DNA from 2 places in the Mesorhizobium ciceri biovar biserrulae genome. Region 1 is predicted to be linked to the other one. Evidence: riboswitches for the same ligand, from Rfam matches in the RefSeq annotation. Region 1 holds a riboswitch; the other holds the start of a gene.

Region 1 (7,080 bases):
AGCCCTTGTCCAGCCTGCGGGTCTGGCCGCGATCGAGCCAGACCGTGGCGCGCGACACGCGTTCGAGGAAGCGGCGGTCGTGCGAGATGACGATCAGCGCCGAGGAGGTGCGGATGAGTTCTTCTTCCAGCCATTCGATGACCGAGAGGTCGAGATGGTTGGTCGGCTCATCGAGCAGCAGGATATCGGGCTCCGGCGCCATGACGCGGGCAAGGGCGGCGCGCCTCGCCTCGCCGCCCGACAGGTCGTTCGGACGTTCCTCACCCGACAGGCCGAGATGCTCCATCAGATAGCTGGCGCGGTAGGGATCGTCGGCGGGGCCAAGCCCGGCCTCGACATAGGCGCGGACAGTGGCAAAACCTTCCATGTCGGGCATCTGCGGCAAATAGCGGACGGTCGCCGAAGGCTGGCGGAACACTTCGCCGTCCTGCGGCTCGATCAGGCCGGCGGCGATCTTCAGCAGGGTCGACTTGCCGGACCCGTTGCGGCCGACCAGTGCGATCTTGTCGCCGGCCGAAGCCGTCAAGGCGGCGCCATCGAGCAGCGGCGTGCCGCCGAAGGTCAGTTTTATCCCGTCGAGGTTGAGAAGGGGCGGGGCCATGTCAGCTTTCAGGTAAGGGATAGGGATGAGCGAGCAGCATCGCGCGGCCATGGCCGAGCGCGATTTCGAGGCGGCCCCCGGTCTTGTCGGACTTGACCTCGTTGGAAATGGTCAGCGACGAACCGAACGCCACCTTGACGTGAGCGAGCGGCCATTTGGCGCCGGTGACGGTCAGGCCGTCGAGCTCGGAAAAGCCGAGCACCGAGAACAGCGTGCCGTCGGCATAGTCGAAGCCGGCCGTTCCGCGCAGCAGGGGGATGCCTTCCTGAGCGCCGCTGGTCAAAAGCACGTCCGTTCCCGCCTCCGCCAGCCGCAGGGCGAGCGACAGATGCAGAAAAGCGTGGTCGGCGCGCTTGCCGCCAAAGGCGCCGGCCAGCACCAGGCGGGTCGCGCCGCGCTCCAGTGCCGCGGCGACGGCAAGTTCGCCATCGGTCTGGTCCTTTTCCGCCGGGAAGGTCCGGCGCGGCACGGAAGCGAGATCGTCCGGCAGGTTCGCCGGCACCGAATCGAAATCACCCACCCACAGCTCCGGCACGAGACCCAGCAACCGCGCATGACCGATGCCGGCGTCGGCGGCGATGACGCGGGAGCCTTTGACCTGACGGTCGAGCCGTGGCGTACGGATGAGATCGCCGCCAAGCAGGATGGTGAATGTGCTCATATTGTGTGGCCCTTACCAGCCCGGCACGGGAAACGGAAGGCGGCAAACTCCCGCTTGCATGGCGGATCGGCCCGGCCTATGTGTCGAAACGCTCTAACGGGGTGCCGGACGCGATCTTCGCGGACCGGCTGAGAGGCAGTCTCGCCAACCCGCTGAACCTGATCCGGTTTGTACCGGCGGAGGGATTAGACGTTTCGGACAGTCCGACGCCTCAATTCCTTTCAATTCAAACGAAGGAGGCGCCGATGCGCACGCTTTTATACGCTCTTGTTTCAGCAACGGTCGTGGCCTTGTCCGGGCCCGCCTTGGCCAAGGACAAGCTCACCGTCTACACCTATGAGAGTTTCACCGCCGACTGGGGTCCGGGTCCCGTGGTGAAGAAGGAGTTCGAGGCCGAATGCGGCTGCGACGTCGACTTCGTCTCGGTCGCCGATGGCGTCGCGCTGCTCAACCGCGTCAGATTGGAAGGCACATCGACCAAGGCCGATATCGTGCTTGGCCTGGATACCAATCTCACCGCCGATGCCAAGGCGTCAGGCTTGTTCGCGCCGCATGGCGCGGTGACGGATGTCAGTGTGCCGGGCGGCTGGAGCGACGACACGTTTGTCCCCTTCGACTACGGCTATTTCGCTGTCGTCTACGACACGCAGAAGATGAAGACGCCGCCGAAGAGCCTGAAGGAGCTGATCGAAGGCAGTGCCAACGACAAGATCGTCATCCAGGATCCGCGCACCTCGACGCCAGGCCTCGGCCTGCTTCTTTGGGTCAAGTCGGTCTATGGCGACAAGGCACCCGAGGCCTGGGCCAAGCTCAAGGCCAAGGTGCTGACCGTGACGCCGGGCTGGAGCGAGGCCTATGGGCTGTTCACCAAGGGCGAGGCGCCGATGGTGCTGTCCTACACGACGTCGCCAGCCTACCACATGGTCGCCGAGAACACGGAGCGCTACCAGGCGGCCTCCTTCGAGGAGGGCGAGTATCTGCAGATCGAGGTGGCGGGTATCACCACGACAGGAGCCAAGAATCCGCTGGCGGCCAAGTTCATGGCCTTCATGACCGGGCCGAAATTCCAGGATGCCATCCCCGAGACCAACTGGATGTTCCCGGCAGGCAAGACCGACAAGCCGCTCAATCCGGCCTTCGACAAACTGGTCAAGCCGACGAAGACCTTGCTGTTCAGCCCGCAAGAGGTCGCCGCCAACCGCAAGGCCTGGGTCGATGAATGGCTGGCGGCGATGAGCAAATAGGCAGCGCGATGGCGCCGGCGCATTCCACGGATTCCCGCGTCAGTGCCGGCATTGTCGCGCTCGCTGCAATCGCGCTGCTGATCGGCGGCGCGTTTGCTGGCCTGCTTTTCGAGGGCGCCCATGATTTCTCGGGCGCCTGGGCAGCCTTCGATCCCTATCTGCTTCGCGTCATTCGCTTCACGCTCTGGCAAGCGGTCCTGTCGACGCTGCTTTCGGTCATCCCGGGGCTGTTTGTGGCGCGCGCTCTGTCGCGGCATCCACGTTTCTTCGGCCGCGCCTTCATCCTGCAGATCTTCGCCGTGCCATTGGCGCTGCCGGCCATCGTTGCAGCGCTCGGCATCCTGGCGCTTTATGGCCGTGCCGGCTATTTCGCCGGCGTGCTTGCCGTTATCGGCGGCGGAAGCTGGCCGGGCATCTATGGCCTGTCCGGCATTCTCGTCGCCCATGTCTTCTTCAACCTGCCGCTGGCGACGCGGCTGTTCCTCGAGGCGCTGCAGACCATACCGGCCGACCAATGGCGGCTGGCGAGCCAACTCGGCATGGCGGCGCGGCCGGCGTTCCGGCTGATCGAATGGCCAACGCTGCGCGCCGCACTGCCCGGCGTCGCCGGGCTTGTGTTCATGCTCTGCATCACATCCTTCACGATCGTGCTGACGCTCGGCGGCGGGCCGGCCGCGACGACGCTTGAGGTCGGCATCTACCAGGCGCTGCGCTTCGATTTCGATCCCACGCGGGCCGTTACACTGACGCTGCTGCAGATCGCCTTGACCTTTATCGTGGTGCTGGCACTGACGCCGCTAGGCGCCAATGTGGTCGGCGACACCAATTTGCCGGTCGCGCAACGCCGCCATCTTTCGGTCAATCGGAGCGAGACCTGGTTGAACGCGCTACTCATCGTCCTGGCGCTGCTGTTCGTCGTCGGGCCGATGGCGGCAACCGTGATGGCCGGATTGAGTGCCGATCTCGCCCGCTTGGCCGGCGAGGCCACTGTCCGGCAGGCAACGCTGACCAGCGCGGCGCTCGCCTTCCTGTCGGCGCTGCTTTCGGTGATGCTGTCGCTGGCGCTGACCATGGCGCGGCGGGCACTGGCGCTGAACAGCCGGACTGGCCGCAAGACACTGCTCGAACATGCCGCCGATACCGGCGCCGGCTTTGTCCTGGTCGTGCCGCCGATCGTCGTCGGCGCCGGCTGGTTCCTGTTGTTGCGCCTTGTCGGCGATGTCTTCGCCCTCGCCCCGGTCATGGTCGTCACCGTCAACGCGGTGATGGCGATGCCGTTTGCGCTCCGCGCCGTGCGTCCCGCCTATGATGCAGCGAGCGAGCGTCACGAACGGCTCTGTGCACAGCTCGGCATTGCGGGCTGGAACCGGCTGATGCTGGTCGACTGGCCGTCGCTGCGGCGACCGCTCGCCACGGCCTTCGCTTTCGCCATGGCGCTGTCGCTCGGCGATCTCGGTGTCATTGCCTTGTTCGGCAGTGATTCCGTGCAGACATTGCCCTACCTTCTTCTGGCTCGGATGGGCAGCTACCGCACCGAGGATGCCGCCGGCCTCGCACTGCTGCTCGGCCTCGTCTGTCTCGCGTTGATCGTGGCGGCGCACTGGCTGGGAAGGGAGGAGGTCCGTGATGCGTGAAAAGGCGGCCAACGGGCTCGCGAAGGGCGCGCCGGTGCGGCTGGACAAAGTGTCGTTCAGCTATGGCAGCTATGGCGAGGCGCCGCTTGTTTTCGATGTCGAGTTTGCCGCGGCGACGATCACCGCCATCATGGGGCCGAGCGGTTCGGGCAAGTCGACACTGCTCAATCTGGTCGCCGGCTTCGAGACCCCACGGTCGGGCCGCGTGCTGGTCGGCGGTGTCGATGTCAGCGCCGAGCCGGCCTCGGCGCGGCCGGTGTCGATGGTGTTCCAGGAGAACAATCTCTTCGCGCATCTTTCCGTCGAGCAGAATGTCGGGCTCGGCCGCTCGCCATCCCTGCGGCTGACCGAGGCGGACCGCGCCGCGGTCGCCGAGGCGCTTGCGCGCACCGGTCTTGCGGGCAAGGAGAAACGCCTGCCGCGCGAGCTCTCCGGGGGCGAACGCCAGCGCGTCGCACTGGCCCGCGTGCTGGTGCGCGACCGACCGGTGTTGCTGCTCGACGAGCCCTTCGCTTCGCTCGGACCGGCTTTGCGCGACGAGATGCTGGACCTGGTTGCCGCCGTTCATGCCGAACGCGCCATGACAGTGCTGTTCGTCACCCACCAGCCGGAGGATGCACGCCGCATCGGCGAGCATATGGTGTTTGTCGACAATGGGTTGGTCGCTGCGACCGGCAAGGCTGATGATTTCTTTGCCGGGGCTGGTCCGGAGGCGTTCCGGCGCTATATCGGCGCGGGTGCCGGATATTCCACATCACGCGATGTTGCCCGGAAGCGGACATAATTTACGGTCAAACCGGCTCCAGGCGATGTGGCGTTTGCTTGCCATGACCGGGGGAGTGTGGCTAGGTCCGCCCTACCGGTCCGGCACAGGCCGTGATTTGCCTGCAGTATCCGGCGCCCGCCCCTGGGACGGGCCGCGGATACTGCAGCAGTTTGAGATGTGGCACGTGAGCATTCTGAAGATCGTCCCCGATTTTCAATGTCATGTGCCGGGAACCCGAAAGGAAGCCGTTCTGGCGATCGGCGCTAACACATTGGGAATGAAACCGCTGGCGCGCTTCCTCGCGCTGGCCGGCTTTGCCGTGGCGTTGGCAAGCTGCCAGATGTTCACGCCGCCGGAAGTTCAGGAATCCGGCTTCCAGCCTTCCGACAAGCCGATCACGGTGGACAATGTCGGCGCCAACAACAAGCTCGCCGAATTGGCCAGGGCGCAGCATCCGCGCATCCTGGCGACCTATGGCGGCGAATATTCCGATCCCAAGCTCGAGCGCATGGTCGCCAAGGTGGTCGGTAGTTTGACGGTGGTGTCCGCCAACCCGACACAGACCTATCGCATCACCATTTTGAATTCGCCCAATGTCAATGCCTTCGCGCTGCCGGGCGGCTATCTCTACATCACGCGCGGCCTCCTGGCGCTGGCCAATGATTCGGCCGAGCTTGCCGCTGTCATCGCGCATGAGATGGGCCACGTCACCGCCAATCACGGCTTGCAGCGCCAGCAACTCGAGGCAGAGGAAGGCCTGGCGACCAAGGTGGTTTCCGATGTGCTCGGCGACAGCCCGACCGCCAAGGCGGCGTTGATCCGCGGCAAGCTGAGGCTCGCGCAATTCTCGCGCAACCAGGAGCTGGAAGCCGACGCCATCGGCATCAAGTCGATCGGCGAGGCCGGCTACGATCCTTTCGCCGCCGGCCGCTTCCTGCAATCGATGTCGGCCTACACCGATTTCCGCTCGATCAGCGGCGCCACCGACGCCAGCCTCGACTTCCTGGCCACGCACCCCAATACGCCGCAGCGCATCGATCTGGCGCAGCGCCATGCCCGCCAGTTCGGCGCGCCGGGCGTCGGCACGCGCGACCGCGATTCCTTCCTCGCCGGCATAGACGGCCTGCTCTATGGCGACACGCCGGAAGAAGGCTATGTGCGCGGCGAAACCTTCCTGCATCCGGGCCTTGGCGTTTCGTTCACGGTACCGGACGGCTTCATCATCGACAATTCGGCGGCAGCGGTGACGGCCACCGGCCCCGGCGACATAGCGATCCGTTTCGATGGCGTGTCGATCGACAAGAACCGGGCGCTGACGGACTATATCCGCAGCGGCTGGGTGGCTGGTCTCGTCGACAGCAGCGTCAGGCAGGAAACCATCAACGGCAACGAGGCAGCGACCGCGCATGCCGGCGCCGAAGGCTGGCAGTTCGACATTGCGGTGATCCGCGCCGGCGGCCAGGTCTACCGGCTGCTGACCGCGGCCCCTTCGGCCAGCACGTCGCTGGACACAATCGCCCGCTCGGTCAGCGGCTCGTTCCGGATCCTGAGCGCTGCCGAAAAGGCGGCGCTGAAGCCGCTGCGCATCCGCGTCGTCACTGTCCAGCCTGGGCAGACGATGGGTTCGCTTTCGGCGCAGATGGTCGGCGTCGACCGTAAGCTCGACCTGTTCCGCGTCCTCAACGCGCTGTCGCCTGGTGCCGCGGTTTCGGCCGGCGACAAGGTCAAGATCGTCACGGACAAGTAGGCACCTCCGGACGCCTGCCGCCGTTCAGGCGGCAGTCGCCATGAACTCCGGATTCTGCTTCACCAACGCGACCTTCAGCTTTTCCATGGCGCGGGCCTCGATCTGGCGGACGCGTTCCTTGGAGATGCCGAGGGTTTCGCCGAGCGCTTCCAGCGTCGCGCCCTCGTCGTTAAGCCGGCGTTCCTCGATGATCCTCAACTCCCGTGCGTTGAGCGCGCGAAGCGCCTCCCTCAGCCAGAGCGAGCGGCGCGCGACATCGATCTTGTCGCCGACGATCTCGTCGGGCAGCGGATCGTCCGAGACCAGGAAATCCATGCGCTCGGTCGAACCCGCATCGTCGGCAACCGGCATGTTGAGTGAGGAGTCGGGAGCCGACAGCCGCGAATCCATCATCGCCACGTCGGCTTCGGAGACGCCGAGTGCTTCC
Region 2 (7,080 bases), 1.7 Mb from region 1:
GCGTCGGGCTCTATGCCAAGCTTTCCACCGGCCTATTATTGCTTTTCGGGGCGATCTGGCTGCTGTCGGACACACGCGCACGCAGTCGGCTCGCCACGCCCTGGCCATGGCTCGGGCTCGCGGTTTTCGGCGCTGTCGCCGCTCCACTGGCCGCCGAACTCTGCCGCGTCGATTTCCTGCCGCTGACCTATGCCGCCTGGCGCGATCAGTGGGTGGTGGCCCATCGCTCCCGCTTTTATTATATCGGCGTCCAGATGGCTGGGCTCTGCGGCTTTCTTCTGGTGCTGGCGATATCAGGGCTGCTGCGGCGCTCGCCCGCGCCGCAAAAGCCCGTCGGGCGCGGCACGCTGGTCTATCTCTTGTGGATGGGGGTTGGCCCGGCGATCCTCGTGATGGTGGCGTCCCTGTTCACCGGCGCCGGCGAGGCCTGGGGCGCGCCGATGTACAATCTTGCTGGCGTTGTGGCGCTCGCCTTGCTGGGCCATCGCCTCGGCGCCATCGAGATGCGAAAGCTGGCGATCTGCGCGCTCATCTCCATTGTCGGCATATCCGGTGCCTATGCGGGCATCCGCTGGACGAAATGCAATCTGCGTGGGCGCATGGACGCCGTCTGCTGGCCGGCGCAAAAGATCTCGGATGAGGCAGAGGCTGTCTGGCACGCTGCGACGCCCGATCGGCTCGACATCGTCGGCGGCCATGCCCTTATTGCGCCGCTGGCGGGCCTCAATGCCTATGACAAGCCGTCGATCTTCACCGAACTGAACATGCAGTACGCCCCCTGGATCACCAAGGAGCGGCTGCGCGAGCATGGCATATTGCTGGTCTGGCCCGGGCGCGATGTGCCATCTTATCTGCAGGCGTGGGTGGGCGACATCCCGGTCAAAACCGTTCTTTTCGACTGGTCGCTCAAGGCGCCGCCGGTGGCGATCAGCTTCGCAGCCATTCCGCCTGGCGCGCGGCAGTTGCCGGGTGCTATCGACGGCCTCGCCCGACCGAGCAACTGAAGCAGATCCGCCGGTCCGCTGGACGAAGCAGGTGACAATGCCCATCTATGTCCAGACAAACTTGCCTTTGAGGAGACGTGATATGGCGACTTCGACCGAACGCGCAGTCCTTGCCGGTGGCTGCTTCTGGGGTATGCAGGATTTGATACGGCGCTATCCCGGCGTCATTTCCACCCGTGTTGGCTACAGCGGCGGCGACGTGCCCAACGCCACCTACCGCAACCACGGCAGCCATGCCGAAGCCATCGAGATCAATTTCGATCCGGCCATCATAAGCTATCGCACGCTGCTGGAACGCTTCTTCCAGATCCACGATCCGACGACCCGCAACCGTCAGGGCAACGATGTCGGGATGAGCTATCGCTCGGCTATCTACTACACCAGCGACGAACAGAAGCGCATCGCCGAGGACACGATCGCCGATGTCGATGCCTCGGGCCTGTGGCCGGGCAAGGTCGTCACTGAAGTCGCACCCGTTGGCCCCTTCTGGGAAGCCGAGCCCGAGCATCAGGACTATCTGGAGAAATATCCCAACGGATACACCTGCCACTTCGTCAGGCCGGGGTGGAAGCTGCCGGTTCGGGAAAAAGCGGTGCCGTAGATACACTGATACGACAGGATTTGAGAAGCCGCGGAGCGCTCGCTCCGCGGCTTCTTTTCATTGCAATTCCTACTTGCCGCAATGGTTGTCATTAACTGTCGGCGCGGTGGTGCCCGGCGACGTTCCACTGGCATCGGGCTGTGCGCCCTGCGGATGGGCAGGGCAATTTTCATCCGCGTTTGAATTCGTGGCGCCCGGTGCTGCCGTCGTACTGTTGGTCGTGCCGGGGTCTACCGTGTTCGGCGAAGCCGGCGTATTTGGGTCGACGGTGACCGACTTGCCGCTGCCGCCGGATCCGTCGGTGCCGCTTGTGCCATTGCTCTGCGCCATGGCCGATGTCGCCAGGCCAATGGTGAGCGCCGAAGCTGCGAGGATTTTCATGAACATGGTTTGTCTCCATTGTCTGTGAACTCGTCGCGTAGCGACTGGTGGGACAACCTCGCGGCCTGGTGAAGGTTCCCGATAAATTCTCGCGCCGGCAGAGCCAACCGCTCCCGCCCTGGCGCAATGCTTTTGGCGCAGTGCGATAAAAAAACGGCTTTTCCTTCAACTCGAATGATGCTTTAAGGCGCACATCCACAGGGGTGCTCCGTACGGTCGGGGCTGAGACGGGGGCGGCAAGCCCACAGACCCTAGAAGCTGATCTGGGTAATACCAGCGGAGCGAGGCGGGCGATGTTTTCAGGCGCACAGATTTCCCTATATCCCATGACCGACGATTTCGTCGGTGTCATCCTTGGCGCGCTCGGTGCGCTCGATCCCTGGCGCGACAAACTCAGGATCGAGACCGACGACATCTCGACCTTGCTGGTCGGGCCGCCCGAAGTGCTGTTTCCTGCCATGCGCGACCTCTTCGTGGCGGCGGCACGCAGCGGCAAACATTGCGTGTTGTCGGCCACCATCTCGCGCGGCTGCCCTGGCGAGCCGGACGATCCGATCTGCCGCTCCGATGCGTTTGGCGGGCCCGTCGGTCCACTCGGCGCGCGCAAGGACGCGGCCATCGCGGCGGTGCGCAATGCTGCTGCCACCGGCCAGCCGGCGGCGGCGCAGTTCTCGCTCTATGTGATGGGCACAGACGACCACATGGACGAGATCTACGGCTGCATAGACTTTCTCAAGCAGTCCGGCGTCTATGAGCGCTCCAAGCATTTCTGCACGAAACTGCGCGGTGACGCCGGTGCGATCTTTTCGGCGCTGGACGAGGCTTTCTGCCGTTTCGGACCGGGCGCTGGCCACGTAACCCTCGACGTCACGGTCTCGGCCAACAGCCCGTCGGCCGTCTGAAGCCGCGCCGCTCTCGCGGCCGTCAAAGGTTATCTCCCGTGGTCTCATCATCAGTCGCTTCGCGCCCGATCGCGAGCTTTCTCGTCAAGGCAATGCCGGCCATGATCTCGGCCGGTTTGCTCCTGATGGCGTGGGAGCTTTATGCCGCCTATTCCGGCATCAGGGCCACGATACTGCCGGCGCCGTCACGCGTCTTCGAGCAAGCGATGCTCAATCGCGAGGCGCTGACCGACAATGCCGTTCCGACCATCCGTGCCACGCTTCTTGGCTTTGCCTGTTCGCTCAGCGCCGCCTTCGTGCTGTCGATGCTGGTCGACTTCTTCCAGCCGCTGCGGCGTGCGTTGTTTCCCGTCTTCATCGTCAGCCAGACCTTGCCGCTGGTGGCGGTCGCGCCGCTGGTGGTGCTGTGGTTCGGCTTCGGGCTGGCGCCCAAGATCATGCTGGTGGCGCTGGTCACCTTCTTTCCGATGCTGGTCGCATTGGTCGAAGGCTATGAGGCGACCGAGGCCGAGATCGGGCAAATGCTGCGCGCCATGGGGGCAGGGCGCTGGCGCATCTTCCTGCTCGCGCGACTGCCTTCGGCGCTGCCTTACTTCTTTGCCGGGTTGAGGATCTCCATCACCTATGCGGTGGTCGGCGCCATCTTCGCCGAGTATGCCGGTGCCGCAAAGGGACTGGGCATCTACATGCTCAACGCCAAAAACAATTTCCGTCCTGATCTGGTTCTTGCCGCCGTCGGTGTCAGCGCGGCGGTGACCCTTGTCCTGTTCGGGTTGACCGTGTTGCTGCAGCGCCTTGCCATGCCCTGGGAGCGAGCCGGCAGGGAAACTGCCGGGAAGGGGGCCTGGCGATGAGCCGGCTCGAACTGCGGCATGTGCACAAGGCGTTCGGTGGGCTCGACGTGCTGGCCGATATTTCGCTCAGCGTCGGCGCTGGTGAGTTCGTCTCGATCCTTGGACCCTCGGGTGCCGGCAAGTCGACGCTGTTCCAGCTTCTGACCGGCGCCGAGCATGGCGAGGGCGAGATGTTGTTCGACGGCGCGCGGCTCGACGACCACGGCAGGCACTTCGCCTTCATGCCGCAGCGCGACGCGCTGATGCCATGGCGGCGCATCCTCGACAACACGACGCTCGGGCTCGAAGTGCAAGGTATGAGGAGACAGGCGGCGCGGGCGCGCGTTGCGCCGTTGTTTGCCGAATTCGGGCTTGCCGGCTTCGAGCGGCATTTTCCCGCGCAGCTGTCCGGCGGCATGCGCCAGCGCGCGGCCTTGCTGCGCACCGTGGTGCAGGAGCGCGACATGCTCCTGCTCGACGAGCCGTTCGGCGCGCTCGATGCGCTGACCCGCACCGCCATGCAGCGCTGGCTCGAACAGATGTGGCGGCATCATCGCTGGACGGCGCTCTTGATCACCCATGACGTGCGCGAAGCCGTGTTCCTGTCCGACCGCATCTATGTGCTGTCGGCGCGCCCGGCCCGCATCGTGCGTGAAATCAGGGTGCCGTTGCCGCGCCCGCGCAGCCTTGGCGGCGATGCCGCGCGCCAGGCAAGCGCGCTCGAGGCCAAAATCCTCGACATCATCCTCAACCCCAATCCATCCAAAGGACACGATCATGACTGACTTCACGCGCCGGCAGGCCTTGTTGCTGACCCTTGCCACTGGCCTTCCCTTGATTGCCGGAACGGGTCGGGCTCGAGCACAATCGGCGGCACAAAAGGTCACCGTCGCCCTCGACTGGACGGTCAACACCAACCACATCGGACTGTTCGTCGCCCGCGACAAAGGGTTTTATCGCGAGGCCGGACTCGAGGTCGACATCCTGCCCTACAGCGATACCGGTGCTGGCACGCTGGTCGCAAACCGCGTCGCCGATTTCGGCATCAACGGCACCATCAGCCTGTTCACCCAGAGAACCGCCGGGGCGGATCTGAAGGGCGTCTATGCGGTGGTGCAATCCGAAACAGGCCGCGTGGTCTTCAATGCGGCACGCAACGAGATCAAAAGCCCAAGAAGCCTCGACGGCTTGATCTATGGCGGCTTCGGCAGTGCCTGGGAAAACGCGCTGATATCGACCATCATCCGCCACGACGGCGGCAAGGGCGATTTCGAGACGGTGACGCTCGGCACCTCAGCCTATGAGGCGCTGGCCAATGGGTCGGTCGATTTCACGCTCGAAGTCTCGACCTGGGAGGGTGTCGAAGCCGAACTCAGGGGCGTCAAGCAGCGCAGCTTCGTCTATGCCGATTATGGCGTGCCTGACGAGCACACGACGCTAATCTCTTCGAGCGAAGCCTATCTCCAGGCCAATCCCAAGCCTGCGGCCGACTTCGTTCAGGCGACGCGACGCGGCTACCAGTTCGCTGTCGACCACCCCGACGATGCGGCAACCCTGCTGATCGCTGCAAACAAGGATGCCTTGACCAATCCGGCGCTGATCCACGCCTCGCTGAAGGCATTGATCGACGGCCATTATCTACGCAGCCAAAGCGGGGCCATCGGGACGATGGATCCGGCCAAGATGGAAGCGATTGGCGACTATCTCTTCGCCTCCGGCATTTTGCGCGATTCCGACGGCAAGCTGGTTGCTCGACGCCCGGATTTCGGGAGCTATTTCCGCAACGACTATCTGAGCTAGTCTGGCAAAACCAAATGACATGGGTCGCCAGTCTTTCTGGGCGACCGCGTGGAGCAGGTCGTCTGGAAGTGGCGCCCTGGCTCCCCGACAGCCAGTTTAAGACCGATCTGATCTTGTTGATTAACTGCCCGGCAATGGTTGCGTGCAAAGGTCGCCCTGAGGGATCATTGGGGTGTCTGCATTGCTCATATCAAAAAGCGAGGCGCTTTCGCACGTCAGTGACGGCACGATTCTGTCCGCAGCCCGAAAGCGTGAGATCCTGGTGGATTTGCGCGAAGGTTTCTTTCGGATCTGCGCGCTGGCCTTCGCGGGCATGTTCGTCTACCGCGGCGTGTATCACCTGATGCTCGACCCGACGCGCATCAATGTGGCGCTGGTGGCGATTTCCGAGATCCTGACCTTTACCTGGCTGCTTCTGTCGCGTCGGCCGAAGGTTCGCGACTGGAACCCGCTCACGGTGGTTGTCTCCGTGATCGCCAGCTTCGGTGTCGGTTTCATCGACCTGGAGCCGGGCGTGGCCATCATCCCGGTCCATGTTGCGGCGCCGCTGCAGGCCCTGGCGTTGGGGTTCGTGATCTGGGGAAAGATATCGCTGGGGCGTTCTTTCGCCATTCTGCCGGGCAATCGCGGCGTGATGACGGGCGGTGCCTACCGTCTGGTGCGGCATCCGATCTATGCCGGCTATCTTGCCGGCCATGTCCTGTTCCTGCTATCGGCCTTTTCCTTCTACAATCTAGCCGTCTACGCGGTGATCACCTTCTTCCAGGTGCACCGCATCCTGCGTGAAGAGGCGCTGCTGGCCGCCACGCCGGAGTACCGGGACTATATGAAGCGCGTCCACTACAGGCTGTTCTACGGCGTCGTTTGACAAGCGCCCCGGCGCGCAGCAACCACACTGGCAACGTTGATCGTCAATAGACCTGCGCATTGTTTGTGCAAACTAATATTACAACTTTATTATTTCAGAAATTTTGAGATATATATACCACACTTCAATTTCAGTATTCTCTCTGTGAAGCTGAAACTCACTACCTCGCGTAATTGCTTCTGCAATCGGCTTCTCGCCATCTCCGGCCGATCGGAAAGCCCGCCACACTGGTGGGCTTTCTGCGGTCCACAGGCGTGCCGGAATTAAATCCTGGTTGCCATCACCAGGATGGCCGTTTCTGTTGCTGGCGAGACTTCTTCCGCGCGCGATGCCCGCCACAATCGCGGAACGGTAGGCCTTTGGAGCGCTCGTCTTTTGAACATCGCAGCTGCGACGTTCAATCCTACGGCGCCGGCTCTTATGGCGGCGGCGGCCTTGGGCTCGTGCTGCTCATCGTCATCGTGCTTGTCGTACTCGGGTGCATCTAGCCGGGTTATCGCCAACTGATCGCAATCTCGTGAGCGCCCCAATGTCGGCGTGCACCGGATTGTGATGCAGGCAAGCCGGCTTGTGATCCTGCACTCTGCAAAACTTTCGTATGGTCATTGCGGTCCACACCCCCCCCCGTGGAAACAAGAGGAGAGGGTCCCACCCCTTGTCCTCCTCCAAGGCCCGCTCCGGTTCACCGTAG

What was found. A riboswitch is a leader RNA that binds a small molecule or an ion and turns the genes downstream of it on or off. The one in region 1 is predicted to bind thiamine pyrophosphate.
Region 2: it holds a riboswitch for thiamine pyrophosphate, as region 1 does, so the genes downstream of both, A4R29_RS18585 (YkoF family thiamine/hydroxymethylpyrimidine-binding protein) here and thiB (thiamine ABC transporter substrate binding subunit) in region 1, are expected to answer to the same signal.

Annotation. Positions count from the first base shown of each region.
Region 1 is NZ_CP015064.1:5,698,283-5,705,362, reverse strand. Features, by position in the region: gene A4R29_RS26915 (ABC-F family ATP-binding cassette domain-containing protein) at 1-601, opposite strand, end outside; gene A4R29_RS26910 (thiamine diphosphokinase) at 603-1,262, opposite strand; TPP riboswitch at 1,350-1,464, shown strand; gene thiB (thiamine ABC transporter substrate binding subunit) at 1,508-2,506, shown strand; gene thiP (thiamine/thiamine pyrophosphate ABC transporter permease) at 2,515-4,140, shown strand; gene thiQ (thiamine ABC transporter ATP-binding protein) at 4,133-4,924, shown strand; gene A4R29_RS26890 (M48 family metalloprotease) at 5,184-6,653, shown strand; gene A4R29_RS26885 (RNA polymerase factor sigma-32) at 6,678-7,080, opposite strand, start outside.
Region 2 is NZ_CP015064.1:3,974,181-3,981,260, reverse strand. Features, by position in the region: gene A4R29_RS18600 (glycosyltransferase family 39 protein) at 1-1,004, shown strand, start outside; gene msrA (peptide-methionine (S)-S-oxide reductase MsrA) at 1,087-1,605, shown strand; gene A4R29_RS18590 (hypothetical protein) at 1,675-1,992, opposite strand; TPP riboswitch at 2,176-2,289, shown strand; gene A4R29_RS18585 (YkoF family thiamine/hydroxymethylpyrimidine-binding protein) at 2,280-2,888, shown strand; gene A4R29_RS18580 (ABC transporter permease) at 2,981-3,742, shown strand; gene A4R29_RS18575 (ABC transporter ATP-binding protein) at 3,739-4,506, shown strand; gene A4R29_RS18570 (ABC transporter substrate-binding protein) at 4,499-5,521, shown strand; gene A4R29_RS18565 (methyltransferase family protein) at 5,694-6,389, shown strand.